DNA from 3 places in the Aeromonas sp. FDAARGOS 1416 genome. Region 1 is predicted to be linked to each of the others. Evidence: predicted binding sites of a transcription regulator. Region 1 holds the regulator's gene; each other region holds the start of a gene.

The links. The regulator MetJ, encoded in region 1, represses methionine synthesis genes. The targets are predictions, from matches to a motif close to AGANNTCTAGANNTCT.
Region 2: metA (homoserine O-succinyltransferase) is a predicted target of MetJ. The motif match lies at 4,079-4,094, and genes of this name have one in related genera.
Region 3: metN (methionine ABC transporter ATP-binding protein MetN) is a predicted target of MetJ. The motif match lies at 8,270-8,285, and genes of this name have one in related genera.

The regions. Positions count from the first base shown of each region.
Region 1 covers NZ_CP077301.1:4,257,229-4,267,000, forward strand. Annotated here, with positions in the region: gene I6L46_RS19405 (inorganic triphosphatase) at 1-291, opposite strand, end outside; gene I6L46_RS19410 (TIGR00153 family protein) at 461-1,141, shown strand; gene I6L46_RS19415 (inorganic phosphate transporter) at 1,167-2,432, shown strand; gene I6L46_RS19420 (bifunctional aspartate kinase/homoserine dehydrogenase II) at 2,525-4,981, opposite strand; gene metB (cystathionine gamma-synthase) at 4,981-6,153, opposite strand; gene metJ (met regulon transcriptional regulator MetJ) at 6,374-6,697, shown strand; gene I6L46_RS19435 (AraC family transcriptional regulator) at 6,739-7,473, shown strand; gene I6L46_RS19440 (tRNA-binding protein) at 7,546-7,884, shown strand; gene I6L46_RS19445 (aromatic amino acid transport family protein) at 7,955-9,226, opposite strand; gene cysQ (3'(2'),5'-bisphosphate nucleotidase CysQ) at 9,664-9,772, opposite strand, start outside.
Region 2 covers NZ_CP077301.1:3,204,661-3,214,432, reverse strand. Annotated here, with positions in the region: gene I6L46_RS14420 (DUF342 domain-containing protein) at 1-1,288, opposite strand, end outside; gene I6L46_RS14415 (CinA family nicotinamide mononucleotide deamidase-related protein) at 1,536-2,684, opposite strand; gene I6L46_RS14410 (DUF3391 domain-containing protein) at 2,738-3,976, opposite strand; gene metA (homoserine O-succinyltransferase) at 4,121-5,068, shown strand; gene I6L46_RS14400 (cyclin-dependent kinase inhibitor 3 family protein) at 5,069-5,587, opposite strand; gene I6L46_RS14395 (Lrp/AsnC family transcriptional regulator) at 5,731-6,201, shown strand; gene I6L46_RS14390 (LTA synthase family protein) at 6,293-8,257, opposite strand; gene I6L46_RS14385 (DUF2442 domain-containing protein) at 8,517-8,774, shown strand; gene I6L46_RS14380 (hypothetical protein) at 8,771-9,031, opposite strand; gene I6L46_RS14375 (TonB-dependent copper receptor) at 9,020-9,772, shown strand, end outside.
Region 3 covers NZ_CP077301.1:43,384-53,155, forward strand. Annotated here, with positions in the region: gene I6L46_RS00190 (transporter substrate-binding domain-containing protein) at 1-1,767, shown strand, start outside; gene I6L46_RS00195 (EAL domain-containing protein) at 1,748-2,959, shown strand; gene I6L46_RS00200 (methyl-accepting chemotaxis protein) at 2,999-4,975, shown strand; gene rfaH (transcription/translation regulatory transformer protein RfaH) at 5,035-5,535, opposite strand; gene metQ (methionine ABC transporter substrate-binding lipoprotein MetQ) at 5,632-6,432, opposite strand; gene I6L46_RS00215 (methionine ABC transporter permease) at 6,458-7,111, opposite strand; gene metN (methionine ABC transporter ATP-binding protein MetN) at 7,092-8,135, opposite strand; gene I6L46_RS00225 (hypothetical protein) at 8,641-9,096, shown strand; gene ppgK (polyphosphate--glucose phosphotransferase) at 9,201-9,772, opposite strand, start outside.

The DNA of each region.
Region 1 (9,772 bases):
GGCCGAGAGGGTCGGCAGATCGCCGCTGACAGGGGCGTTGTACTCGGGTCTGGCGTGCAGGCCGCCCACCACCTGGCCGCGGCATTTGATGGTCTGTTCGGCGAAGGCGTCGCAGCGGCGAATGCGCAGCCCCATCTCCAGTTGGCGCAGAGCCAAGGTCGGCGTATCGAAATAGACGTTGCCGAGCTGCTGTTGTGATGATTCTTTACTCTCAAGAGAATTCAGCAGGTTGGATAACTCGGGTTGAATATCGCGGGCGACAAAAAACTTTATCTCGATCTCAGTTTGCATAGTCATTCCGGGCTGGCAGGCAACTTTGGGGGGCAGGATTCGGGTCGCGGGGATATAATGCCCGCGAGACGACTAGATTAATTCGCGGTTTAATTGAGGGCGCAGTTCGGTTACCATGCGCGCCTCATAAAATCGTATCGAGTGTTTTTTCACCGACACAGGTTTGGCCATGCCAGTAAATACTATTTTGGGGCTTTTTGCCAAGTCCCCCATCAAGCCGCTGCAGAAGCATATCGTCAAGGTTCACCAGTGCTCCCAGCAGTTGGTTCCCTTCTTTGACGCCGTTGCCGAAGACCGTTGGGAAGATGCCGAGAAGATCCGGCAGCAGATCGCCCAGCTGGAAAAAGAGGCAGATACCCTCAAGCGTGAAATCCGTCTGAAACTGCCTCGCGGCCTGTTCCTGCCGGTTGCACGTACCGACCTGCTGGAGCTGTTGACCCAGCAAGACAAGATTGCCAACCGTGCCAAGGATATCTCCGGCCGCATGCTTGGTCGTCGCATGGAGTTCCCCGCCGAAATGCGGACGGATTTCATGGCTTACCTCAAACGTTGTATTGATGCGACCGCTCAGGCCGAGAAAGCGATCGGGGAGCTCGACGAGCTGCTCGAGACCGGCTTCAAAGGACGGGAAGTGGAAATGGTTGCCGAGATGATCCACCAGCTGGATCTGATCGAGGACGATACAGACACCATGCAGATCGGACTGCGCCAACAGCTGCAAGCGGTTGAGCACAATTACAATCCGATCGATGTGATGTTCCTTTACAAGATCCTCGAATGGGTAGGTGACCTGGCAGATCAGGCCGAGCGCGTAGGCGCCCGTCTGGAACTGATGCTGGCTCGTTCGTAATCGACTGACTGGGTAAACACTATTAATGGACATTATCGCGAATTACGGCACCACTCTGGTGCTCGTGGCGGCCTTGTTCGGCTTTTTGATGGCTTGGGGCATTGGCGCGAATGACGTGGCCAACGCCATGGGGACATCGGTCGGCACCAAATCCCTGACCATTCGTCAGGCGATCATCATTGCCATGATCTTCGAATTTGCCGGTGCCTATCTGGCCGGTGGCGAAGTGACGGCCACCATCCGTAACGGCATCATCGACAGCAATGCGTTTGTCGATAGCCCGGACCTGCTGGTGCTCGGCATGATCGCCTCCCTGCTGGCGGCGGGCGCCTGGTTGATCCTCGCCTCCTACTTCGGCTGGCCTGTTTCCACCACTCACTCCATCATCGGCGCCATCGTCGGTTTTGCGGTGGTGAGCATTGGCCCGGAAGCGGTGCAGTGGAGCAAGTTTGGCGGCATCGTCGGCTCCTGGGTCATCACCCCGGCCATCTCAGGTGTCATCGCCTACTTCATGTTCATCAGCGTGCAGAAGCTTATCTTCAACACCGATGATCCCCTGAACAACGCCAAGCGCTATGTGCCGTTCTACATGTTCCTGACTGCGCTGGTGATCTGTCTGGTGACCATCAAGAAGGGGCTGACCCACGTCGGTCTGCACCTGAGCGATGGCGAGGGCATTCTGCTCTCCATCGCCATCTCCATCGCAGTGGCGTTTGCCGGCTGGATCTACATTCGCGGTCAGAAGTACAACCCGCAGGATGACAGCAAGATGCACTTCGCCAACGTGGAGAAGGTGTTCGGCATCCTGATGGTGATCACCGCCTGTGCCATGGCCTTTGCCCACGGCTCCAACGATGTGGCCAACGCCATCGGCCCGCTCTCTGCGGTGGCCTCTATCGTGGCTTCCGGTGGCGAGATTTCCAGTCAGGCTGCCATTGCCTGGTGGATCCTGCCCCTTGGCGGTATCGGTATCGTAATAGGTCTGGCGACCATGGGCGAGAAGGTGATGGCGACGGTCGGTACCGGCATCACTCACCTGACCCCGAGCCGTGGTTTTGCTGCCCAGCTGGCGACTGCCGCGACCGTAGTGATTGCCTCCGGTACCGGTCTGCCCATCTCCACCACCCAGACCCTGGTCGGTGCTGTGATGGGTGTCGGTCTGGCGCGCGGCATTGCGGCGCTGAATCTGGGGGTACTGCGCAACATCGTGGTCTCCTGGATCATCACCCTGCCTGCCGGTGCCATTCTGGCTATCGCCATCTTCTACGTGCTGCAGGCCTGCTTCTCCTAATCGAAGCGGCATTCAGCAAAAAGCCCGAGTCATCGACTCGGGCTTTTTTATTGTGCGCGGGAGAGAGGTGCTGCTCCCGTTGCATATCAGCCTTAGAGGCTGGCGCAGATTTGCCACAGATCGTACTGGATAGCGGCGGCGGTCACTTCCCGGCCTGCCCCCGGCCCCTGGATCACCAGCGGGTTGGTGCGGTAGCTGTCGCTCTCGATGGCGAAGATGTTGTCGCACGGCAAGAGGTTGGCAAACGGGTGGTGGGGCTCCAGCGCCTCCAGTCCGACCCGCGCCTTGCCGTCATGCTCGAAGCGGGCGACGTAGCGCAGTACCTTGCCGAGGCGCTTGGCCCCTTCGAAGGCGGTCTGGATCGGGCCATCCAGCTCTTTCAGTCTGTCCATGAACTGATCGGCGGTCACCTTGCGCAGCGTGACGGGCACCAGATTCTCCAGCTCGATATCGGCGGAGTCGAGCTCGAAGCCTGCTTCCCGCGCCAGAATAAGCAGCTTGCGCCGCACATCCTGACCGGAGAGATCCTCGCGGGGATCCGGTTCGGTCAGGCCGTGCTGCCACGCCTCGTCCACCAGCTCGGAGAAGGGGCGGGAGCCGTCATACTGCTGGAACAGCCAAGAGAGGGTGCCTGAGAAGATGCCGGAGACCCCCTGAATGCGGTCGCCGCTCTGGCGCAGCATCTGGATGCTGGACTGGATCGGCAGCCCGGCGCCCACGGTGGCGTTGTAGCGCCACTGCACCTGATGGTCGCGACAGGTCTGCTTGATGCGCTGGTAGAACTCGCTGTCGGCGGCACCGGCAAACTTGTTGGCGGCGATGATGTGAATGCCGAGCTGGGCAAAATCCGGGTAGTAGCGGCTCACCGTTTCACTGGCGGTCATGTCCAGCGCAATCAGCGCATCGAAGCCGTGCTGCTCAAGCTGGGAGAGCAACTCCTGCCAGATCAGCGGTTTGGGGTTGAAGTTGTCCTGTACCTTGAGGGGGTTGAGCCCCTCTTCATCGAGCAGGCCCCCTTCCGAGCTGAACACCCCGTAGAGGGTGAGCGCCAGATTGAGTTCATGTTCCAGCCGCGCCTTTTCGCGGGCGTAGAGGCTCAGCCAGTGGCCGCCGATATTGCCCTTACCGAACACCACCAGCCCGACCCGGGTCGGGCGGCTGAACAGGGCGCTGTGGAGGGCGATGAGCAGCGGCTCCAGCACTACCTGACGCAGCACGGCCACCAGACTCAGGCCATCTCGGGCTACCTGGACGAACTCCAGCGGTTGATCTGCCAGCAGCTGATAGAAGCGGTGACACTGCTCCGCGTTGTCGGTGACACCGGCGCCGACCAGCGCCACCAGACTGAACCCCTCTTTCTGGATGAGGCCGGTGAAGCTCCCTTGCAGCTGGAAGTCGCGCAGCAGCTCGAAGGCGCCCTGTGCTACCTCAAGGGTGTAGGCGAGACGCAGGATCCGGCGATCCGGCTGGCGCTGCAGGGTGAGCGGGTTGAGGCGGTGGCGGGCCAGATGGGCCTCGATGGTGGCCACAGTCTGCTCGTAGTTGGTTTGCGGCAGTACCTTCAGCTCGATGAGGGCGATCTGATCCACCGAGGAGACGATGCGGGCGCCGCCGGAGCGGGGGGCGCGGCGCAGGATATGGGTGCAGCCCTCGTCCGGGTTGTAGCTGCAGCGTAGGGTGAGGCGCTGGCGGCTGTCGGCCACAGGTTGCAGAGTGCGCGAATGCAATACCGAAGAACCAAGACGGGCCAGCTCGTTGGCTTCGGCGAGGCTCAGGCGCTCCAGTAGGCGAGCCTCCTTCACCCGGCGCGGGTCGGCGCTATAGACCCCGGCCACATCGCTCCAGATGGTGGTGGATTCGCCGTCTGCCAGCAGCGCCAACAGGCTGGCGCTGTAGTCGGATCCGTTGCGACCGAGCAGCAGGGATCGCCCCTCCATGTCGGCAGCGATAAAGCCGGTTACCACGATGCGACCGGCATGTTCGGCCAGCCGCGCCTTGAGCAGCTCGCTGGAGAGGGCGGTATCCACCTTGACCAGAGCGCCATCCTCGGCGCGCAGGAAGCTGCGGGCATCGAGCCAGATAGCCTTGTCGCCTCGGCTGGTGAGCAGGGCCGCCAGCAGGCGCGCCGACCACACTTCGCCAAAGGCGAGCAGGCCGTTGCGGGCGAAGCGGTCAAACTGCCCTTCCAGCGTTTTGGCGATCAGCTGCATGTCGTCGGCCAGTTGCTTGCTCAGATCGAGCTGCAGTTCACCCTCCAGCAAGCCGTCGATCAGGCTCTGCTGATAGGCCTGCAGGGCAGAGATGGCTTCACCGGCGGCTTCGTCCCCCGCTTCGGCCAGCTCCACCAGCTGGATCAGTCGGTTGGTGGTCTTGCCAGCGGCGGAGACTACGATCAGCTCGTCGCCACCCATCTGTTGTTCAACGATGCTGGCGACCCGGCGATAACAGACCGGATCCGCCAGACTGCTGCCACCGAATTTGTGGACGTGACGTCGCTTCAATCCTGCTTCTGCTGCCACCGCGATCTCTCCTTGTTGCTGCTGTTCCATTACTTCGCTACCTGTTCTGCCTGCTGCGCCTGTTCAAAAGCCTGAGCCAGATCGGCCACCAGGTCTTCACCGTGTTCAATACCGACCGACAACCGCAGCAGCTGGGCGCTGATTCCTGCTGCCTGCTGCGCCGCCGGGGTCATGGCCCTGTGGGTCATGCTGGCCGGATGGGCCACCAGACTCTCCACCCCGCCGAGGGACTCGGCCACCGAGAAGAGGGTGAGGGCCGCGAGGAAGGCGCGAATGCCTGCCTCGCTGCAATCGAGTTCAAAACTTAGCATGGCGCCGAAGCCGGACTGTTGACGGCGCGCAATGTCGTGGCCCGGATGGCTCGGCAGGCTGGGGTGATAGATGCGTTTCACCAGCGGCTGCTGTTGCAGGAAGGCGAGGATGCGGTCGGTGTTCTCCTGATGGGTGCGCAATCTGGGGGCCAGAGTGCGCAGGCCGCGCAGGGTGAGGTAGGAGTCGAACGCCCCGGAGGTGAGCCCCAGACAGTTGGCCCACCACACCAGCGACTCGGCCAGTGCTGCCTCCTTGGCAATCGCCACTCCGCCCACCACGTCTGAGTGACCGTTGATGTACTTGGTGGTGGAGTGCACCACCACGTCGGCACCGAGGGCCAGCGGTTGTTGCAGCAGGGGGGAGAGGAAGGTGTTGTCCACCACCACCTGCGCACCCACCTCGTGGGCGGCGCTGGCAATGGCGCTGATATCCACCACCCGCAGCAGCGGGTTGGAGGGGGTCTCGACCCATACCAGCGCAGGCTTTTGCGTCAGCGCGGCGGCCAGAGCGGCCTCGTCACCCTGATCGACAAACTGCACCCGGTAGTGGCCCTTGGCCGCCAGATACTCGAACAGGCGCCAGGTGCCGCCGTAGCAGTCGTGAGGGGCAATCAGCAGATCCCCAGCCTTGAGCAGTGCCGTGGTGACCAGATGGACGGCGCCCATGCCGGTGCCGGTGACCACGGCGCCAGCGCCCCCTTCCAGCGCCGCCAGCGCGTCTGCCAGATTGGTGCGGGTCGGATTGCCGGATCGGGCATAATCGTATTGACGGGGCTCGCCAAAGTCGGCAAAGGTGTAGTTGCTGGAGAGGTAGATAGGCGGCACCACGGCACCGTGTTGCTGGTCTGTCTCAATCCCGGTGCGAACCGCCAGGGTGGCCTTGTGGGTCATGTTTCTCTCCTTGATCTCTCTGGACGGTGGCCGCTCTTCCTGCCACGCTGCTTTTGCCACACGCAATCGTGCCAATGCTGGCATCATGATGAACCACACTACGCCAGCTTAAAAAAGCCGTCAACACTTCCAGACGTCTAAATGGCTTTGCTGTTGGATTGCCATTAATTTCCTTAAGGGTTAAAATCCGCGCTCACGGCTAAATGAGAACAGGTGAGTCATGGGAACAGAGTGGAACGGCGACTACGTCAGCCCCTACGCGGAACACGGTAAGAAGAGCGAACAGGTCAAGAAGATTACCGTCTCGATCCCGCTCAAGGTGTTGAAAGTGTTGACCGATGAGCGCACCCGCCGTCAGGTGAACAACCTGCGTCATGCGACCAACAGCGAGCTGCTCTGTGAAGCCTTCCTGCACGCTTTCACCGGCCAGCCGCTCCCTTGCGACGAAGACTTGCGCAAGGATCAACCGGACAGTGTCCCGGCCGAAGCGCGCGCCATCATGGAAGCGCTGGGCAAAGAGATCGAAGATTTCGACAAGGAATAACCCCCAATGACGCGGCCCTGGCCGCGTCATTGCTATCTGCCATGTCCCGCTTCAGCCTGCGCCACTATCACCACCACTTCTGCAGCCATAGCCACGACTTTGCCCAGCTGGTGATCCCCCTCGACGGCCCCCTCGAGATCGAGGTGCAGGGCCGGGGGCGCAGGCTTGCCCCCGGTTCTGCCTGCATCATCGCTCCCGGCGAGCGGCACGACTACGCCGCCGATCCCGCGCTTTCGTTTCTGGTGCAGGAGAGCGACTGGCTACCCGGCGATCTGGCGGCTCACCCCTTTATCGAGCTGGATGAGCCCCAGCGCCACTACCTCGCTTTTCTGCACCGCATGGTGGCCGAAGGGCGGCAGGTGGCGGGCATGGCGCAGGTGTGGCTCTCCCTGCTGGCGGAAGGGCAGGGGATGCAGAGCACTGCCACCCCGCGTCTTGCCGCTCGCATCCTCAAGGTGCAGCGCCATATCGATGCCAATCTCGCCGCCCCGCTGACCAATCAGCAACTCGCCGCCATCGCCTGCCTTGGCCAGAGCCAGTTCAAGCTCGCCTTTCGCCAACAACTGGGGGTAAGCGTCTCCCACTACATTCGCAGTCGGCGCATGGCACTGGCGCGAACCCTGCTTGCCGGTACGCAACTGCCCGTTGGGGAGATTGCCAGCCGCTGCGGCTACCAGAATCAGGGGGCCTTCGGCGAGCGCTTCCTGGCCGAGACCGGGCTCACTCCGTCCCTCTGGCGCCAGCAAAACGGCCACCTGCCGCAACGAAACGGCTGATCGCCGAAGACAGCCTTCTCTCTTTGGGCCATGCTGCGGGTCATGCAAGGTGCACGATAAACAGGAGCCGAAATGGAGACGATTAGCTGGCAGGATTTCGAGATGGTGGAGCTGAGGGTGGGTACCCTGGTGCGGGTCGAGCCGTTCCCCGAGGCGCGCAAACCGGCCTACAAGGTGTGGGCGGATTTTGGCCCTGAACTGGGGATTCGCAAGAGCAGCGCCCAGATCACCGCACTCTACCAGCCAGAGCAGCTGGTGGGCCGCCAGATCATCGCCGTAGTCAACTTCCCGACCAAGCAGATCGGCCCGTTTCAGTCGGAGTTTCTGCTGACCGGTTTCTATCGGCCGGATGGCGCTGTAGTGATGGCTATCCCCGAGCAAGCGGTGGAGAACGGCGCCAGGCTGGGCTGAGCTCACACCCGAACAGAGAGAAGAGAGGCGACCCAAGGTCGCCTCTCTTTTTGTTTTCTGCTGCGAGTCGTTACTTCAACAGGCTGAAGATCAGCGCCGATACCGCCAGCGAACCGGTCAGCAGGATAAAGCCGTTGGTCCAGCCGTGACGGAAGCGGGCCAGCGCCTCCACCTTGTAGATTGCAATCACCGGCATGATAAACAGGATCATGGCGATGACCGGGCCGGAGAGGGTCTCCATCAGCCCCAGAATGCCCGGGTTGATGACGGCGGCCCCCCAGATAGAGAAGAACATCAGGGCGATACCGACTTTGTCCGCCTTGGCCAGCGGCAGGCCGGTAGGCTTGGCGATCAGGCTTTTCAGGCTTTCACGGGCACCGAGGAAGTGGCCAAGGAAGGAGGAGCTGATGGCGATAAAGGCGATGAGCGGTCCCAGAGTCACGATCACCGGGTTATCGGTGATGTTGGCGAGATAGGAGAGCACAGAGACGTTCTGGGCCTTGGCTTCAGCCAGCTGGGCTGGCGAGAGGCTCAGCACGCAGGAGAAGACGAAGAACAGCACGAAGCCCACCAGCATTACTGTGGTGTTGCGCAGGATCAGGCCGCTCTTGGCTTCTGCCTGCTCGCCATATTCACGGCGCTGCACGTTGGCAAAACCGGAGATGGCAGCGGCGTGGCTGAAGGCGAACACGGTGACCGGCAGCGCCAGCCAGACAGTGTTGAGGAAGCTGACCCCTTCAAACGCGGTCACTTCCGGCCATTGCCACTGAGGGATCAGGTAGCAGGAGAGGGCCGCCAGAATGGCCGCCAGCGGATAGACCATAAAGGCGAAGGCGCGCAGCATCGCTTTCTCACCCGCCAGCATCACGGCGATCATGGCAAACACCAGCAGGCCGGAGAGCATCACCCGATCCGGGGTCGCCATGCCGAGCTGGTTGACCATGAAGCTCTCCACCGTGTTGGTCAGCCCGACCCCGTAGATGAGCAGGATCGGGAAGATGGAGAGGAAGTAGAGCGCCGAGATAAGGCGGCCGGCCATTTTGCCGAAGTGCTCCTCCGCCACTTCGGTGAAGTCGGCGTGGGGGCGTGACGAGGAGAGCACGAAGCGCGCCAGCCCGCGGTGGGCGAGGAAGGTCATGGGGCCTGCCAGTACCGCGACGATGACGAGAGGCCAGATCCCGCCCAGACCCAGATTGATGGGCAGGAACAGGATACCGGCGCCAACGGCGGTGCCAAACAGGCTGATGACCCAGTGGGTGTCGTGACGGCGCCAGCGGGTGGTGCTGGCCGTGGTGGAGCAGGAACCGGATAGCTCCTTGGTAGCTTCTACAGATAAACTCATTACTAATTCACTTTTTGCTAGTGTTTTAATCTGAGCTTATTGTGGTTTATCGGGATTTAATTCTCAAAAAGCGAGACTGAAACATATCACTGCCATTGCGGGGTTTAGCCAGCGAGATTGGGAATGGAATCTGGTTCACAGAATTGAACGAAACTGATATTGGTGATTTTTGTGAAATATAAAACCAAAATTTGATCTGCTATCATTTTTTTATTTTGGCTAATCAGGTGTTTTCAGAATTACGTGAAAAATCGCACCATTTCTCGCCGACCGATTGTGATGTTTCACTATCATTTTGCCGCTTTGCCAGCGTATCACGCTGTTCAAGAGTGCCTTGACCAGCGGATCACACCGGCCATCACCCGGGGCAACTTCCCTGAAAAAGCAGGCGGCCATCGGGCCGCCTGCTTGTCTGGTGTGATGATATCGCTACTCGTCTAGTGGGCCAGAATGCTGCCCCAGGCGAGATCCGGATCCCCCATCACGATAAAGTCAGGGTTCTCCAGCGACTCGGTTTCGTTGTAACTGAGCGGCTGCAACGCCAGG
Region 2 (9,772 bases), 1.1 Mb from region 1:
TGAAGTAGCCGCCAAGGATCTGCAGCCGGGTATGGTTGGCGGCCTCGGCCCCCAGGCTGGGGGCCATGATCAGGCGATTGGCAATGCTGGTCCCCCCCAGCAGAGTGCCTTTGCGCATGTTGCTATCGCCTACCTTGATATCTTGTCCGCTGCGGGAGTAGCAGTGGTTGAGCTGGCTCTGGATCTGGATATCCCCCCCCGCTTCCAGCTGGGCATACTGCGCGTAGCTGGCGTGGATCTCCCCCTGCGCATTGAGTTGGCAAAGGTACTCTCCCTGCTCGTTGCGGCGGCCAATGATGCCGTGGCGTACCGTGATGCTGCCCCCGGCTTCGATCCAGCCCCCTTCGATAAAGCCGCCGATGACGATGTCACCGCTGACCTTGATCTTCATGCCCGGGTTGACGTCGCCGCTGACGATTAAGCCCCCTTCAAAATCAATGTGGCCGTGGCGGGCATCCACTTGTTTGACGCTGAGCACCTCGTCCACCTTCATGCCTGCTTTCTCCTGACAGGGCAGGCCCGCCCGACCGGCAATCAGCAGGTCGGGATCGTCGGGGGAGATGAAGGTGCCCTCACCAGCACTCATCGGACTGTCTTTGCCATCCTTGGCGGGCAGGTCCTGACCGGTCACGGTAAAACCGGGTACCCCGACGGTGGCCGGATGACGGCGCATCAGCGGAGCGCCGGCCTTGACGGTGACGATGGAGCCGAGATCCCGCAGGTCGACCTTGCCATGCCCCAACTCCTGCGGTTTGAGGATCCGTTCGGCCGGGGTCTCCACCAGCCGCTCATAGCGAGTGTCCTGACCATTGACGGCAGGCTGGCCGTTGGCAATCACCAGCTTGAGCTGACTGCCGGGGGCGGCCTCCTTGGCCGACTGGATGGCAGCGGTGAGCAGTTGCTCACTCACCCCCTTTTTGATTTCGCTGATGGCGATCGCCTCTTTCAGCTGTTCCAGCGTCACATACTTGCCACCCCAGTCGGCAGTGATCTGGGCGATGGCGCTCATGCGATCCTTCTCCACTATTACGGCGAGTCGGGCATCCTGACGCTTGCCGATGGGGATGGGGTTGGCTGGGACGGGGGCGGCAGGGTTGGTGAGCAGGGTATTGAGCAGGCTGATGGCCTGTTTGATCCCCTCGGGCAGCGGCTGATAGCGGCGACAGTTGGAAGCGAGCAGCAGAGCCTGCACATCCTGTTCCGTGACAGGTTTGGTGAGACCGGCGGCAATCCGCAGGCAGACCAGTTCCATATCGCTTGATAGCAGCAACCACTCTTTGCTTAACACCGCATCTCCTTGCTGGATGAGAACGGAACGATCGGCTCGCTCCTCTACTGTCATTTAATCTCTCAATGATTAATAAAGCGAGTCGCCAACCCTGAGAGTGGGCAGTATTCAGATATTTCCTCTGAATGGTCAATGAATTGAAGTCAAATCGGTGATGGCGGCCAGATAAATGTGGGCGCTGTTTGGAAACGGAGTGAAAAGGCGGATCGCAGCGCCAGCGACATAAGGTCGCTGGCAGGGGGGGTTATCAGCTGCGTTGGGCTGTTCTGGCCAGGGTGAGGTAATCGCCGAGCACCGGCTCACCCAGCATATGGCGGCGCAGCATATCGAGGGCGGCAAAGGCGAGGATCTTGCGGCGGCTCTCCGGGTCGGGGTGGCTGACCTTGACCGTCTGACCGATGTGCATGCCATCGGCGCTGAGCAGCAGTGGCACCCCCTCTGCACCCTCTCGCCCAATGGTCAGTTGCAGGCCTGCATCGGTGGTCGGCAGTTGTGCCAGCTCATCGGCCAGTTGCGCGCTGAAGCGTGCTTCCAGCCGGGGATGGCCGTGACAAAGCGCCAGCAGGGCGCCGCCACTCTCTCCCTCCAGCAGAGTCAGCGGTTTGCCTTGCAGCAGCGCAAGGATCTGCTGCGCCGGTTCCGTATCTCCGCAGCCAACCAGCCAGGGGCGGATCGTATCCAGCAGTCGGCGCTCTGCACTCTCCATGTCAGCGGCACTGGCGCCGTGGCCGATCAGCTTCAGCTCGATAAGGGGCATGGAGGAGCGGTAACCCAGCTCGATGCCAGCTTGCCAGGGTTCGGCATCCAGCATATCGCTGAGGGCAGATTCCGAGATGCCGAAGGTGTAAAAGCGACGCAGCTCGGTGTCGATCTGCGCCCCGGCCAGCTGTTTGAGGCGCGGCAGAATTTGCTCGCGCACCATCTGCTTGAATTCGAACGGCACGCCCGGGGTCAAGAAGAGCTGGCTCTTGCCACTTCGCACCACAAAGCCGCAGGCGGTGCCGACCGGGTTGTCGAGGATCTCGCAATTCTGCGGCAGCAAGGCCTGCTTGGCATTGCTGGTTGGCATAGTACGGCCGCGGCTGGCGTAACGCGCTTCGATGGTGGCGAGCCAGTCCGGAAACAGGGTGAGCGGCTGGCCGAAAGCCTCGGCGGCAGCTTGGGCGGTGAGATCGTCGGCAGTGGGGCCGAGCCCGCCACACACCAACACCACCTCGGCGCGGCTGGCACTCTCTTGCAGCACCGTTTTCAGGTCAGCGAGGTTGTCCCCGACCGTCAGGCGACGGCGCACCTGCCAGCCCTGCTCCAGCAGCAGAGCGCTGAGCCAGGCCGCGTTGGTATCCACCACCAGACCCGTCACTATCTCGTCTCCGGTACTGATGATCTCGATACGCATGGCAGGCTCCTTGGATTAAACGGGTGGCAACGGTTGGCCTTGGGCCAACACAATCAGGCTTTGTTGTGCTCGAAGTAGTAGCTGATCCGGGTACGCGGATTGAGGTACTCGAACACGGCGGGTGGCAGCCGTTTGGGGTGGATCACCTTGGCGATCGACAGTTCGGCTTGCTGCAGGTCGATGATGGCGGCTTCCTGACGGGGAATGCGCGGATCGTAGACCAGCACCGAGGGGTAGAGCAGGCGGGAAGCGTTGACCGACATCACCAGCCCCACCTGACCGTTGGAGAGTTGCACCACGCTGCCGGGGGGATAGATCCCCATCAACCGGATCAGCATGCTGAGGTACTCCGGATTGAACTGCGCCTTGCGCTGCTTATAGAGGCCGCTCAGAGCCGAGTAGGGCACCTTGGCCTGCATGTGGCAGAGGTTATCGTACTCGTTGATCAGCGACACCACCTGGGTCAGCGGATCGAGCTGGCCACCCTTGAGCCCTTCCGGCCCGCTGCCATCGAGATATTCATGGTGATGGAGCACGATCCCCTTAGCTTCGGCCGGGAAATCCTTGGCCAGATTGAGCAGATCAAGCCCGTAGCGCGGGTGCTGGGCCATCAGGTTCTGCTCCGGCTTGGTCAGCGGCTCGGTCTTGCGCAGGATCTGGCTCGGGATCTTCAATTTACCGATGTCGTGGAACAGCGCCCCCATGCCAACCTGACGGATCTCGTCGGCCGTCATGCAACACTCCTTGGCCAACAGCATGCTGAGCACGCTGACGTTGAGGGAGTGGAAGTAGAGGTTGTTGCCATCCTCGCTGTCGGAGACCAGATGGAGCACCATCTCGTCCACCGAGAGCAGTTGCTCGGTCATGGCGTTGACCAGCTCCTGCGCCTCGCCGATGGCATTGAGGGGGCGGGACTGGATCTTGCTCATCACGCTGCGCACCTGTGCCAGCGACTGCTGGAACTGCTTCTCGCACTGCTGCAGGTTGCGGCGATAGAGTTGCAACTGCTCGATGCGGCGATCTTTCTCCTGCTGCATCTGGGCCTGGCGCTGGGCGGCGTCTGCGCTCTCTTGTTGCTGAGGCTGTACCTGATTGAGGGGCTTGGGCGGAACGTCGCTCTTGTCGGGAATGATGGTGACCAGTTTCAGGCCGAGACGGCGGATCAGCTCGATCTCTTCTTCACTTTTGATCTTGAAGCTGGAAAACAGGAACGGGTGTTCGCGCCACCCCAGTGGCAGGGATACATAGTTGCCGACTTGCAGTCGATCTACGGAAATCTTGATACCGGTCATTATCTTGGAAGCAGGAGACACACTGAGCCGTATGCTAGTCAAAGGCAGGGGTGAATACAAAAGGTATCTGATGACAGGGCAGGAGCTTTATTATAGGCTTCTGGATGTCCAGACATATTTACTGATGCAGTACAGGGAGTAAGCATGCCGATCAAGATCCCGGATCAGTTACCCGCCGCCGAAGTGCTGGGGCAGGAGAACATCTTCGTGATGACGGAATCCCGGGCCGTCACCCAGAACATCCGTCCTCTGCGGGTGCTCATCCTCAACCTGATGCCAAAGAAGATTGAGACCGAGATCCAGCTGATGCGGATGCTCTCCAACTCGCCGCTGCAGGTGGATGTGGATCTGCTGCGCATCGATGACAGGGAATCAAAGAACACGCCGCAGGCCCATCTGGAGAACTTCTATCACGACTTTGAGCAGGTGCGTGGCAATAACTACGACGGCATGATCATTACCGGGGCGCCGCTCGGGCTGGTGGAGTTCGAGGAGGTGGTCTACTGGCCGCGCATCGTCGAGATCATCGAGTGGTCCCATCAGCATGTTACCTCCACCCTGTTCCTCTGCTGGGCGGTGCAGGCGGCGCTGAAAGCCTTGTATGGCATGGAGAAGCAGACCCACGGCGAGAAGCTCTCCGGGGTTTACCGCCACCATCGCCTCGATGAGCACGAGCCGTTGCTGCGCGGTTTCGATGACGAGTTCGTCGCCCCCCACTCCCGTTACGCGGCGTTTGATGGCGATCTGATCCGTGCCTATACCGACTTGCAGATTTTTGCCGAGTCAGAAGAGGCGGGGGTCTATCTGGCGGCGACCAAGGATTGTCGTCAGGTGTTTGTCACCGGGCACCCGGAGTACGATGCCCTGACGCTGGACGGGGAGTATCAGCGGGATCTGGCGGCGGGGCTCGACCCGGCCATTCCGGTCAACTACTACCCGAATAACGATCCGGGCAAGACCCCGCGCGCCAGCTGGCGCAGCCATGGTCATCTGCTGTTTGCCAACTGGCTCAACTACTACGTCTATCAGCTCACCAGCTATCGGGTGGAAGATATCGGCAAGGTCTTTACCTACGATCAGGGAGGCAAGTAGTCAGTCGCCCTGCGCCAGCCGCTCGGCCAGCTGGTCGAGCCATTGGCGGTGGCAGGCCAGGGTAAACGCCTTGGGTCTGTGGGCCTTGATGGCGGCCATCGCCTCTTGCTGTGGCTGGCCGAGGGTCATCAGCAGCGCGGCGGCGACCAGACCGGTACGACCGCTGCCCCCTTTGCAGTGGATGACCAGATGTTTGCCATCCCCCAGCAGCTCGCGCAGCTGTGGCAGCGCCTGTTGCCAGGCCGCCTCGAAGTCGGTGTCGGGGGCCAGATCATCCTCGATGGGCAGATGGAACCAGCGCATCCCTTCGTGCTCGACCTGCTGGCCGAGCTGCGCCAGTTCGAGTCGGATCAACTCGGCGCTTGTCATCAGGGTCACCACCCCGTGGGCACCGGCCAACCGCAGTTGATCGAGCGCCAGGGTCAGCGGCACCTGCTGGGTGCCGGGGCAGGGGGTCAGCAGCAGCTGACCGTCGACACGGGGAACCTCAAGGCTCCAGAAGGGGTGATACGGGTGCATGGCGGATCCTCGCGTGGTGGCCGCAGGGCTGCGGCCGGTGAATGGCGCCAAGGATAGGCGGGGCAGGGGGGATGTCAATGGCCGTTGTGTTTGCCCCGGTTTACGGGCAGAGTCTAAAAAATTGAGCGGTTCAAGGAGTTAAGATGAGAAACCTGGATCAACTGGATTTAGATATCCTGGCCCATCTGTTTCGGGATGCGGGCATGACCAACAAGGATCTGGCCGCGCTGGTGGGCGTTGCCCCCTCCACCTGTCTGGAGCGGGTGCGCAAGTTGCAGCAGGATGGCGTGCTCAAGGGCGCACACTGCGAAGTGGATTATCAGGCCCTGGGTGGCCACATTCAGGCCATGGTCTCCCTGCAACTGGCCCGTCACAGCCGCCAGATCATCGATGCCTTCCGCGATGCCATTCTGGCGCTGCCCGAAGTGATCAGCCTGTTCCACATGGGCGGCAAGGATGATTTTCTGGTGCACCTCTGTGTTTCCGATACCGAGCACCTGCGCAACTTTGTCTTCGATCACTTCACCTCCCGCGAAGAGGTGGTGCACCTCGAAACCTCGCTGGTATTCGAGCACAAGTTCAGCCGCTCCCTGCCCTGCTTTCCCCAGCCATAACGGCCTGCGGGCTGACAGTATGAATAGATAGAAAAAACCGCCAGCTGGCGGTTTTTTCCATTCTGCTATCGACTGAATCAGCTCGGGCGGCTCAATTGGCGGCGGTGCGTTCATCCTTGGCCGTCTGATAGAGGCTCTTCTGATAGGCCATGCTGCCCCACAGGGCCAGACCGAGGGCATCCTCCTTCAAGGCGTCCGGCTGCGCCGCCAGGGTCAGCTTCTCGCTGGCATCATCGTAGACATAGCCCTCTGCCGCGCGCTCCGGTTGCAGGATCACCACATCCTTGCCGCGCATCAGGGCGAAGTTCTTGTCGTACTGCATGATGGCGCGCCCCGGCCAGTCGGCGGGCATGCGGGTCAGATCCTTGCCGAGCATGGGGTAGTCGGCACTGATCCCCATCAGGGAGAGCAGAGTCGGCGCCATATCGATCTGGCTGACGATGCGCGGATCCTTTCTCGGTGCAATACCGTCGCCCACGATAACCCCCGGAATATGGAAGCGGGGGATGGGCACCAGACTGGCGCCACTGACCCGGCTGTCGTGATCGGCGATGACCAGGAACAAGGTGTCTTTCCAGTATTCGGACTGTTTCGCCTTCTTGAAGAACTCGCCGATGGCGTAATCCGCATACTTGGCCGCGTTGTTGCGGGTCTGCTTGGGCTGCTCGAAGAGTTCGATGCGGTTGTCCGGGAATTCGAACGGATCGTGGTTGCTGGAGCTGAACACCAGACTGAAGAAGGGTTTGCCCTCCTTGTGCAGCGCCTTGAAGGTCTCGTCGGCCTTGGCCATCAGATCCTCGTCGGAGGCGCCCCAGGAGCCCTTGAACACCGGATTGTCGAAATCCTTCTGTTCGACGATGGTGGTGAAGCCGTTGCCGAGGAAGAAACTGCGCATGTTGTCGAAGTGACTCTCGCCGCCATAAATAAAGCTGGTGTCGTAACCCCGTTGTTTGAGCAGATCCGCGATGGTGAAGAAGTTGGTCTGGCTCTTGCCGAGTTTGACCACCGACTGTGCCGGGGTTGGCGTGAAGCCGGTCAGTACTGCCTCGATACCACGCACCGAGCGGGTGCCGGTGGCGTAGAGCTGCTCGAAGGCCCAGCCCTGCTGCGACAGAGCATCGATGTTGGGGGTGAGCGGCAGACCGCCGAGGGAGCCGACAAACTGGGCGCCTAGGCTCTCCTGCAACAGGATCACCAGATTCTTCGGTTTACCCCGGAAGCTCGCCTGGTTGAAGGTCTGGCTGGGCAGCAGATCAGAGTTGAAATCACTGGCCGGACGGCCACTCTCCTTGCGCATGACCTCGAGCACCTTCTGAGGGGTCATCTCGCCGTAAAACTGGCCGGCATCCTCCTCGGCGCCCATCTGTTTGATGGCAAAGAAGAGGGAGTAGGCGGAGTTGACGGTGAGCGAGTTGACCAGCGGATCCTCGGCAAAGGCGACCATGGCCGGGTTCAGGGCGCGGTGGCCGAGACTGGAGCGGGCACCGAGAAAACCTATGGCCAGAATGAGCAGGGCGAAGGCCGGACGCAGATACCAGCGGGGGAAGCTGAGGCCACGTACCAGACGGCCGCTCAGCCACCAACCGCCGGCCAGCGCGGCGCCACTGAAGAGTACAGCCAGCAGCAGCTCGGCTTTGCGCCCCGCCCACAGCATGGCGAACACCTCTTTCGGATAGATGAGGTACTCCACATAGAGACGGTTGGGGCGCACGCCATACTCGGTGACAAACGAGGGGGTGGAGATCTCGAGGAACAGCATCAGCCAGAGTCCGACGGTCAGCCAGACGCGCATCAGTTGCAGCCAGCCCCGGCCGATGGCATGGGGGCCTGCCAGCAGCAGAGTGAGCATGGCGGGGACACCCCAGACCCAGCAGAGGGTCGCAAAGTCGACCCGGATCCCTTGCAGCAGCATCTCCTGCCAGCCGGCCACGGCATCCACCCGTTCCAGTTGCCAGAGACCGAGGGCGATTCGGCTGAAAGAGAGAGAGAAAAGCGCGAGCGCGCAGAAGACGGCGAAGGGCCAGAACGGGCCGAGTCGCTGTTTTAGATTTGTCATGTTTGTTCCTGAATGAGACTCTAAACGTCTGTCCACAGACGTTTTTTTAGTTGTTGTGAGGTTATGACAGATCGAATTGGTTAAGGTTGCATTCAAGTTTGTTAAAAGTCGGCATTAACACATTTATCATCTAAAAATGTGATGTCGCGCCACTAATGAGCACAGCATAATCTGCTGGGTAAAATGTGAGCCACCGCGTGTATGGATGGGGAGCTGGTGTTTATAATTGCCGCGAATTATCTCAATCGGAGCCGAAGGGATGCCGGTCTTTATCGATGTCGAGTATGTGCGGGGATGGCGCCTGTTTTTGGTGTTATCGGATGGCACCACGGGGGTGCTGGATCTGACCCCCTGGCGAACCCAGCCGCTATTTGCAAAGCTGGAGAGCGAGCGTCACTGCGCCCGGGTCTTCATCAACCGTCACCACCAGCTGGAGTGGCCTGTTGGCTGCACGCTATCCGCTCATGAGGTCTATCACCTTATCTCTCCCATCGATGAGCGGGAAGCCTTCAGCTAATCCCCATTTTTTGTGAGCCAACGCCAGATTCCTGTTACTGGAATGTTTGCCCGTTTGCCTTTCTGAGCCAACTTGGGTAAAACCTGCGCAACATTTTGCCAACTTGCCTTCGCTTCACCTGACAGAGGCTTGCCGCTTTCGCGCCGCAGGCCTTTTTTGCGGCCTGATGGCAAACCTTTCCCTTGCTGAAAGGTTTGGTCGGTTGAATGAAAATAACAAAATAAACAAATACATAAGGAAAATGTATGGCTTGTCATATGCGCACACCTCTTGCCCTGCTGGTGGGCGGGCTCGCCTGTCACGGCGCTGCCGGTCAGGAATCGGTGCAACAGCTGGATCCCATGGTGGTGGTGGCAACCCGCCCCGCCAGCACACTTGAAGTGACGCTGGATCCCAAGAAGCCCGGTTCCCCCATGCCCGCTGCCGATGGCGCCGGTTATCTGAAGAATGTCACCGGCATGAGCATGGTGCGCAAAGGGGGGCTCGGTGGCGACCCTGTACTGCGGGGGATGGGGATGTCCCGCCTCAACGTGCAGATGGATGGCGGCATGCTGGCCGGTGGGTGTGGTGGCCGAATGGACCCGCCCACGGCCTATGTGTTTCCCCAATCCTTTGACCGGATCCGGGTGCTGAAGGGGCCGCAATCCCTGGAGCAGGGTGCCACCCTGGCGGGAACCGTGCTGTTCGAGCGGGACAGGCCCGAGTTCACCGCACCGGGTCTCAAGGCCGATGCCTCGGCCCTCTTTGGCAGCTTCGGCCGCGATGACCAGATGGTCGATATGACGGCGGGCTCGACCGACGGTTATCTGCGCGGTCAGTTCACCCACTCCGACAGCGACGATTACCGCGATGGTCACGGTAACAAGGTGCGATCTTTCTATCGCCGCGAGAACGGCACTGTCCAGTTGGGCTGGACGCCGGGGGAGCACACCTGGCTGGAACTCACCGCCGAGCGCAGCAACGCCCGCGCCGCCTATGCGGATCGCACCATGGATGGC
Region 3 (9,772 bases), 300 kb from region 1:
CTGCGCACTCCCATTTCAGGCATGCATGGCATGCTCGAATTGCTGCAAATGAGCGAGCTCAACGACGACCAGCGTTTTATGGTGCGCAATGTGGTCACCTCGACCAATAACCTGCTCTATCTGGTCAATGATATCCTCGATTTTTCCAAGATAGAAGCGGGTCAGTTGCAGTTGAATTACCAGAGCAGCCGGTTGCAAACGGTGATCTGCGATGCCATTCGTGGCCACGCGGCACTGGCTCATAACAAGGGGCTCAACGTGGTGCTTGAGTGGGAGCATCATGTGCCGGATTGGGCCGACATCGATGGGGTGCGTATCGGTCAGGTCATCTCCAACCTGCTCAATAATGCGGTGAAGTTTACCGAACAAGGGGGGATTACTATCCGAGTCAGCTACCTGAGCGAGCAACTGACCATCAGTGTCAGTGACACCGGTATCGGGATCGCCGAAGAGAAGCAGGCGCTGCTGTTCACGCCTTTTGAGCAGGTGGAGTCAGATATCAACCGTCGTTTTGGTGGCACCGGACTGGGGTTGGCAATCTGTGAGCAGCTGGTATGCAAAATGGGGGGGGCACTGACACTGACCAGCAAGGCAGGAGAGGGCTCCTGCTTCCGCTTTACCGTGCCGCTAACCAATCCGCAGTGGGATCCCCCTGCTCTGGCTGACACAGAATGGTGGTTTTTCAGCGATGACACCAATCTCGAAGCGGCCATGGTACGGCAGGGGGCCAAGCTCAGGTACTTGGGGGCCAATGAGCTCAGTCGCTCACTGGAAGGATTGCTGTTGGCCGATCAACGGTGGCTTGAGCAAGCGCTGGGGGGGGAATGGCAAAGCTGGCTGCAACACTCTGCGCTGAAGGGGATCATAGCGTCACCCGATGAGGCGTTACGGGGGCGGATTGGTGAACAGAAATGGTGGCGCCTGGGTCTCTCTCCTCTCTATCCGGATCTTCTGCTAGAGAGCTGCCACGAATTGCTACAGGAGCGGGTTACACCAATCCTCCCTGCGCTTGCAGAGAAGCTGGGTGGCAAAGTATTGGTGGCCGATGATCATCCGGTCAATCGTGCCTTGCTGGCACGGCAGTTAGCCATTCTTGGTATCGAGGCTCAGGTTGTGGAAGATGGCGAGAAGGCTCTGCGGGCTTGGCAGGGACAGCAATTCTCTATGCTGCTGACTGATTGCCATATGCCGGTGATGGATGGTTATGCCCTGACCAAGGCGCTGCGGGCTGCGGGAGTGACGGCCCCCATCATTGGGGTAACAGCAGATACGTCGGAAGAGGCGAGTGCTCGTATGGTAGAGGCTGGCATGAGTGACATGTTACTGAAGCCCTACCCGCTGGATATCTTGCGCCAGATGCTGGCCCATTGGCTGGCAGAGAAGACGCCAACCAGAAGCGCGGTTGCGCCCGTTGTTGGGGCTACAGGCATGCAGGCTGAGCGCTGGTTGGCGCTGTTTGGTGACGAGCTGACCGCGCGAGCCATGGCGGTGGAGTATCTCGATTCCAACCGGCAGGATGGCGAGGCCATGATGGCAGCACTGATTTGTCATGATGCCAGCGCCTTGGTAGAGACCGCCCACCGGGTCAAGGGGGCTGCCCGAATGGTCGGGTTGGAGGAGCTTGCCAGCCAGGCCGCCATGCTGGAATCGGCAGCGCGATTGAAGCGGCTTGATGAGCTCGACGATCTGGTCAGCACAGTGCAGAGGTTGATGACGGCGATTGCCCACGACATTGGATTATGGCTCGATGAAAAAAGCACAACATGAGTTGGTCATCATGGTCGTGGAAGACCATGGATTTCAGCGCAAGGCACTGCTGCACCAGATCCGCAGCCTGGGTTACCAGAATCTGCTGGAAGCGGTTGATGGTATCGAGGCGTTGGCGCTTAGCCAGCAACACAACGTCGATATCCTGTTTTGCGATCTGCGAATGCCCGGAATGGATGGCATGGCGCTGTTGCGCCGCCTGTCGCTAGGTGGTTTTCAGGGCGGCATTATCCTCTCCAGCGCACTTGAGGGGGATGTGGTGGAAGCTGTATTGCGTATGAGTACCGCTTATGGCTTGCAGGTGCTCGGTCGCATAGAGAAACCCTCTACGCCGCAGCAGCTCCAGCGGCTTATCCAGGCTTGGTCACCCCGGCAGGAACCAGTCAGAGAAGAAGATGGGCACAGAATAGGACTCGATGAGTTGCGTCGGGCGATCGAGCAAGATCAATTGTTGCCCTGGTATCAGCCCAAGGTGAGTTTTGCATCCGGCGAATGGGTCGGGATGGAGGCGTTGGCCCGCTGGCAACACCCCGAGTTTGGTCTGATCCCTCCCGGGCGTTTTATTTCACTGGCGGAGAGCAACGGGCTTATCGATCCGTTGACCGAGGTGATAATCAGCAAATCTCTGAGTGATGGTCATTTATGGGAGGAAACCGGGTTGTCACTCAATCTGTCGATGAACCTCTCCACCACCTCACTCATTGAAGGGGACCTCTGCAACTTATTGATTGATCAGTGCAAGCGCTGGAGTATCAATCCTGAGCTCATCACTCTGGAGGTGACTGAGAGCGCATTCGTGCAGGATCTGGGCAAGTCTCTGGAGGTGCTGACCCGGCTAAGGATGCATGGCTTTGGCCTCTCCATCGATGATTTTGGTACCGGCTACTCCTCGATGCAGCAGCTGGCACTGTTGCCGTTCACCGAACTCAAACTGGATCGCTCTTTCGTCGATCGCTGCCATGCCGATCCGTCACGTTTGGCTATCATCGAGTCCAGTATCGAGTTGGCTCGCAAGCTGGGGCTGAAGTCGGTGGCGGAAGGGGTAGAGGATGAGGCAACCTGGCGGGTGCTGGCCCAGCTAGGTTGCGACCTTTGTCAGGGATTTTTCTCTGCCCGCCCGATGCCGCGCAGTGAATTGGCTAATTGGCACCGGACTTGGCAAGATAGATTGCCTACACTGATATCTATCTGATTCTGTTGGCTGGATCCCTCCGTTTGAACAAGGATGTTCATGAAAATCTCAAGCAAGTTGCTGCTCAGCTTCGGTTTTATCAACCTGCTGATCCTGCTCTCCTCCACGCTGGTCTATTACCGGCTGACTCAGATCAATCAGGCCCAACACACCCTGCTGGAGCAGGCGCTGCCCACTCTGCAGCGGGATGAAACGAGCCAGAAGGCGCTGGTTGCCACCGTTTCTGCCCTGCGTGGCTATCTGATCCTCGGCAAGGATCCGGCTCAGGCTTCCCGCCTCAAGCAGGAGTGGGAGTCGGCCTGGCAGGCCATTGCCCATCAGGCCTTCAGTCCGACGCTCGCCAAGTCTCTCGAGACCTTTAAAAGCCATCAGGAGAAGGTGTGGACCATAGCCCAGAGTGAAGAGAATCTGCCCGCTCACACCCTGATGCTGCAGGAGGCGGGTCCGCTGGCGGAGGCGGCGCTCGATCAACTGCAATCCTTTGCCAATGAAGAAGTTGGCACTCCGCAGGATCAACTATCCGGCGATCGCCGCATGCTGCTCAAGCAGGTGGGAGATGCCTACAACAGCCTCGCCAATTCCCTCTCAGCCCTGCGGGATTTTCTTATCTCAGGCGATCCCGAATACCGCAGCAAATATCAGGGTTACTATCAGTTTCACCAGCAGCGGGTGGCTGAGGTTAAGCAGCAAGCCGCGCTTTTTACCGACACCCAGCAGAGCCTCTGGCAGCTGTTTGAAGAGATGGCTACCCCCTTCTCCGAGCTGGTGGGGCAGGTGATCGAGAAGCGCCAGGCACCGGATTGGGATCAGGCAAACTACCTGATGGCCACCGACATCGAGCCGATGCAGTCCAGCCTCAGCGAGCAACTGGTCCAGCAGGTGGGGAAAACCCGTGCCGAGGTGGATCAGATTTCGGCGCAGATGACCGGAGCCGGGAGGGCTATCAACCAGACACTGCTGTTGGCTACCGGCAGCGCCATCGTGCTTGGCATGCTGGTCGCATGGCTCTTTAGTCGCCGTCTGACCCGTGACATTGCCTGTCTGGTGACCCGGGCGGGGCAGGTTGCGGATGGCCGGCTGGCGGCCGAGCCCTTGCCAATCACAGGGCAGGATGAGTTGGGAGAATTGACTGGTTCCATCAACCGGATGTCTGCCCAGTTACATCATCTGGTCGGGGAGTTGCAGGGCGCAGTGGGGCAGGTCGAGGTGGCCTGTCTCGATGTGGGCAGCACTACCAGAGCCATAGTGGCGGATCTGACGGAGCAAGATCAGCGGGTCGATGCGGTGGCGGCGGCTATCGATCAGATGTCGGTGAGTGCTCGTGATGTGGCTGGCAACATTGCCGGTGTGGCAGATGGTGCCTATCAGGTGAAGCAGCAGACCCGTCAGGGAGAGGCCGCGCTGGCACGAATGAGCGATACCATGCAGCAGATTGCCACCATGATTGGGCAGGCCAACGAGGCCATGGGGCTGTTGGAGCATCAGAGTGAACAGGTGGGGCAGATCACCGAGGTGATCGCCACCATTGCGGAGCAGACCAACCTGCTGGCCCTCAATGCGGCGATCGAGGCGGCACGGGCAGGTGAGCAGGGGCGCGGTTTTGCGGTGGTGGCCGACGAGGTACGCCAGCTGGCGACCCGTACCCATCAATCCACCGCCGAGATCAGCCAGACTATTGCGGCCATCTCCCAGCAGACTCGCCAGACGGTAAGTACCGTCAGCAGCGGTACCCGGTTGGTAGAGCAAGGGCGGGATGCAGTCGGATTGGTGACCGATACCCTGAGTGCCATGAACCAGCTGGTTCAGTCGCTGTCGGGCCAGCTGGAGGCCATTTCGGTGGCAACCGAGCAGCAGTCGCGGGTGGCCGCCGAGGTATCCGGGACGGTCGACGACATTGCCGCGCTCAGTCGGCAATCCTGTCAGCGTAGTCAGCAGGGGGAGGAGATCGTAGCCAGACTGGCTGGCGATACCGGCAAGCTGAAGGCGGTCATCGCCCGCTTTGATCTTGATGCATGAGATGGCGGGAGCATCCCGCCATTGCTATTGCCATTCACCGGGCCGTCTGGCCCGTGGGTTTAGTCCAGACGTCTGAAGGTGTGGTTGTCGAAGCTGCTGGTAGTCTCTCGGTTGAGCAGGCTGACCAGCAAAATCGCACGTTTCTCTCCATCCGGCTCCATATAGATGGCTTCGAAGCCGGCAAGCGGCCCCTCTTCAATCAGCACCTTGTCGCCCGAGCAGGGCAGGCTGGCGTAGCTGGCTCTCGCCTCGTCGCTGTCATCGCGGCTCATCAGCTGATAGACCAGCTTGCTGCTGATGGGGGTCCATTCACTGCCAAAGTGGATGATCCGGCTGATGCCGCGGGTCGATTTCAGGGTGACTGGTGTCACCTCTTCCAAATCAACGAAGATAAACAGATAGTTGGGGAACATGGGTTCCCGTACCGGAACTCGCTTGCCCCGGCGCAGCTTCTCGATCTCCACCATGGGGTAATAGGATTCGATACCCTGGGCATCGAGGTGGGCGCGGGCGCGGGCCTCTTCTTTTGGCTTGCAGTAGGCCAGATACCATTTTTTCATGTTATGAGTATGTTCGTGTTGCCGTGCTCGCGGATATGATAGCGGCGCCAATAAAAAAGGCCACGCATTGCGTGGCCTTTTTTGCCGAGTGAGCAATTACCAACCTTTTACCAGGCCGCCTTTGAACAGCTCGAGACCTTTCTTGTAGACATCGTCGGTTTGGAAAGCTTGTACGAACTGTTTGACCTTCTCGTCATCCTTGTTGTTGTCGCGGGCGACGATCAGGTTGACGTACGGGGACTCTTTGTCTTCAACAAACAGGCCGTTCTCGGTCGGGGTCAGACCAATCTGGCCGGCGAAGGTGTTGTTGATGATGGCCAGATCCACATCTTCCAGCGAACGCGGCAGTTGGGCTGCTTCCAGCTCCACAATCTTGAAGTTACGCGGGTTGCTGGCGATATCCAGCACGGTCGCTTCCAGACCGGCACCATCCTTCAGGGTGATCAGGCCCTGTTTGGCCAGCAGGATCAGGGAGCGGCCCAGATTGGTCGGATCGTTCGGTACCGCGATCTGGGCGCCATCTTGCAGCTCGCTCAGCGCCTTGATCTTCTTGGAGTAACCGGCAATCGGGTAGACGAAGGTGTTGCCAACCGGCACCAGCTTGAAGCCGCGATCACGCACCTGCGCATCCAGATAGGGTTTGTGCTGGAAGGCGTTGACGTCGATGCTCCCATCGTTCAGCGCCACGTTCGGGGTGACGTAGTCGGAGAAGTTGACCACCTCGACTGTCAGACCGTATTTCTCTTTGGCTACCTTGGCAGCCACTTCAACCAGTTCGGTCTCGGGGCCGGCAATAGCGCCCACTTTCAGAACCTTGCTCTCTTCTTTTTGACCGCAACCGGCCAGAACCAGACCAGCCAGCAGGGCAGCCGCAACGGATTTGATGCCAAATTTCATAAAACCTCCTGTCAGAAATCGACGATTAACGATGATCACATTTGTTGACCAGGCGCTCACCCGCGCTCTGGATAAGTTGAACCAGTACTACCAGGATAACCACGGTCACCAGCATGACGGTCGGGTCAAAGCGCTGATAACCATAACGAATACCCACATCCCCCAGACCGCCGCCACCGATGGCCCCGGCCATGGCCGAGTAGTTCACCAGAGTGACGAGGGTAATGGTGACACTGTTGAGGATGCCGGGCAGAGCCTCGGGCAGCAGCACCTTGGTGATAATTTGCAGCGGCTTGGCGCCCATCGCCTTGGCCGCTTCCAGCAGGCCGTCCGGCACCTCCATCAGGGCCCCTTCCACCAGACGGGCAATGAAAGGGATGCAACCGACGGTCAGCGGCACGATGGCGGCGATGGTGCCGATACTGGTGCCGACAATCAGCCGGGTTAGCGGAATGATGGCGACCAGCAGGATGATAAAGGGCACCGAGCGACCCACGTTGACCACCATACCCAGAGTACGGTTGAGCAAGGGGTTGGCCAGGATCTGGCCCGCCTTGGTCACGTGCAGTGCCACGCCGAGCGGCAGACCCAGCAGGCAGCCGAACAGAGCGGAGGCAAACACCATGATCAGGGTGTCGCCCAGGGCCGTGATGAGCAGATTAATCATGGCTTCGGACATAACCCATTACCTCCAGCTGAATGTGGTTGTCGATGAGAAACTGCTGGGTCGCCTCGCACTGGGCTTCATCCCCGAACAGCTCGGCCAGCAGGAAACCGAATTTGACGCCACCTGCGTATTCGATGTCTGCGCTCAATATGCTGATGTCGATGTTGAAACGGCGGCTCGCCTCGGAGATCAGCGGCGTATCAACCGTGCTGCCGGTAAAGCCGAGTTTCACCAGCGGGTAGCTGCCCGGCACCCGCTCGCTGCTCATCCGATCCTGATACTCCTGCGGTACCTCCAGATGGATGGTGGAGTGGATGAAGTCACGAGCCAGCTGGGTCTTGGCATTGCTGAAGAACCAGGCCACTTCGCCCTGCTCGATCAGACGGCCGTCGCTGATGATGGCCACTTCGTCACAGATCCCCTTCACCACATCCATCTCGTGGGTGATGAGCAGGATGGTGAGCCCCAGCTTGACGTTGATCTCCTTGAGCAGGGTCAGGATCGAGCGGGTGGTCTGCGGGTCGAGAGCAGAGGTTGCCTCGTCACAAAGCAGTACCTTGGGGGCCGGTGCCAGTGCGCGGGCAATGGCGACGCGCTGCTTCTGACCGCCGGAAAGCTCGGACGGATAGGCCTGGGCACGGGCTTCCAGCCCGACCAGCGCCAGCAGCTCGGCAACCCGTTGCTGGATCTTCTCTTTGCTCCAGCCTGCCAGCTCCAGCGGAAAGGCGATGTTGGCAAACACGGTGCGGGAGGCAAGCAGGTTGAAGTGCTGGAAAATCATCCCGATCTGGCGGCGAGCCTGGGTCAGATCCCGTTCGCTCAGGGCGACCAGATCCTGGCCATCAACGATGACTTGACCCTCTGTCGGGCGCTCCAGCAGGTTGACACAACGAATGAGGGTACTCTTGCCGGCACCGGAGGCACCGATCACCCCGAAAATTTTGCCTTGGGGTACATGCAGACTCACATCACGCAGGGCGTGCACGGCGTCACTGCCTGTACCGTAGACTTTGTTGAGACCGATCAACTTAATCATGGATTCTTCCGTGCTAACAGCCTTAAAGCACAGGGCGCTACAGGCGGGGAAATTGGGCAGAGGTTCCACTGGGTTACTCTGCCAGCATGGAGGATGATGCTAAGATGTCTGGATGGCCGTGTCAACGCATGTTTTTACGTCTAGACGTCTAAAAAAGTGATAAGGATTTCTGTCAGGCGGATAACGATCAGGATGGTATTGTTGCTCTGCCAGATCCTGTTTCGTCCCTGCGGCAGATAACCGAATTAAAGATGGTTTATACACGGTAAATGCTGGTTTTATTAGTGTGCCAGCCCGTTTCTGTTCACATCTGCTGTCGAGCTTAATGCTCCACCATCGTTACACAAATTGCTGCACAAATCGTTCCCTATTCGCGACCGGATCACCTGACCGTCACTTTGTCGGCGTCAACATTGATGCAGCGCAAGGGGGGCTCGGATAGGGATTGGGTCGGTGGCGCCGGTTTTTTATACTAATGACGTCGACAAGCATGGAGGGCAGTGCGATGAGATTCCAACAGATCAAAGAGTTGCTGCACTATCTTGAGCAGGTTCATCACCAGCTCGGACTCTGTTACGGGCGTTTGACCAGTCAGGTGGACAGCGAACGCAGCCGGATGTTGCTGGTCTATCTGCAAGGGCGTGAGGATGCGGCCAGTGCCCATCTGCACGAATATGCCGCTCAGCTGGGAGAGGCGGTCAGGGAGACCTGGCTGAACCAGAGTTTCAGCGAGGATATGCTGCCTGCCATTACCCGCTTCGAGCTGCCGGCATCAGTCCAGACTCAGGATATCGTCACTCAGGTATGCCGCTGGGAAGAGCAGCTGGTGGGCGAGCTGAGCCACCTGGCCCGGGAGTGCCCGACTCCGGCCACCACCGCCTTGCTCGAGAATCTGGCCGGGCTGGAGCAGACCCGCCTGACTCGGCTGGTGCACGGGGTGCATCGACTCGACGACATGTAGCGGGTGATAAGCACCAAACACGCAAGATGGCCGCAAAACAAAAGGGCCCGGCAGCAGTGCCGGGCCCTTTCCATTGGTATCTGCTGACTTGCAGTGAGCGTCGGTCAGCCCTGCTGCTCGGCCGCGTAGAGGGCGGCCCCGATAATGCCCGCCTGATTGAGGCTGGCCGCCGGAATAAGCGGCGCCCGGGTCTCGATGCGATCGACAAACTTATCCAGCTTGGCTGCGCTGCCGCCCCCCAGAATGAAGAGGTCGGGGGAGAAGAGAAACTCGAGGCGCGCCAGATATTTGTTGAAGCGCTTGCCCCAGCGGTTCCAGGAGAGATCTTCCCGTTTGCGCGCCGCATCGGAGCAGTAGTGCTCGGCGACCATTCCTTCCAGCATCAGATGGCCCAGCTCGGTGTTGGGCAGCAGATGGCCGTTGACGAAGATGGCTGTGCCGATGCCGGTGCCGACCGTGATGAGGATGATGACCCCCTTGCGATCCTTGCCGGCGCCAAAGCGCATCTCGGCCAGACCGGCGGCGTCAGCATCATTCAGCACATAGCAGGGCTTGCCGGTGACATCGGCAAACAGATGCTCGGCATCGGTTTCGATCCAGCTCTTGTCGATGTTGGCGGCACTCTTGGCAACCCCGTTGTGTATGGTGGCAGGAAAGCCGCAGCCTACCGGTCCTT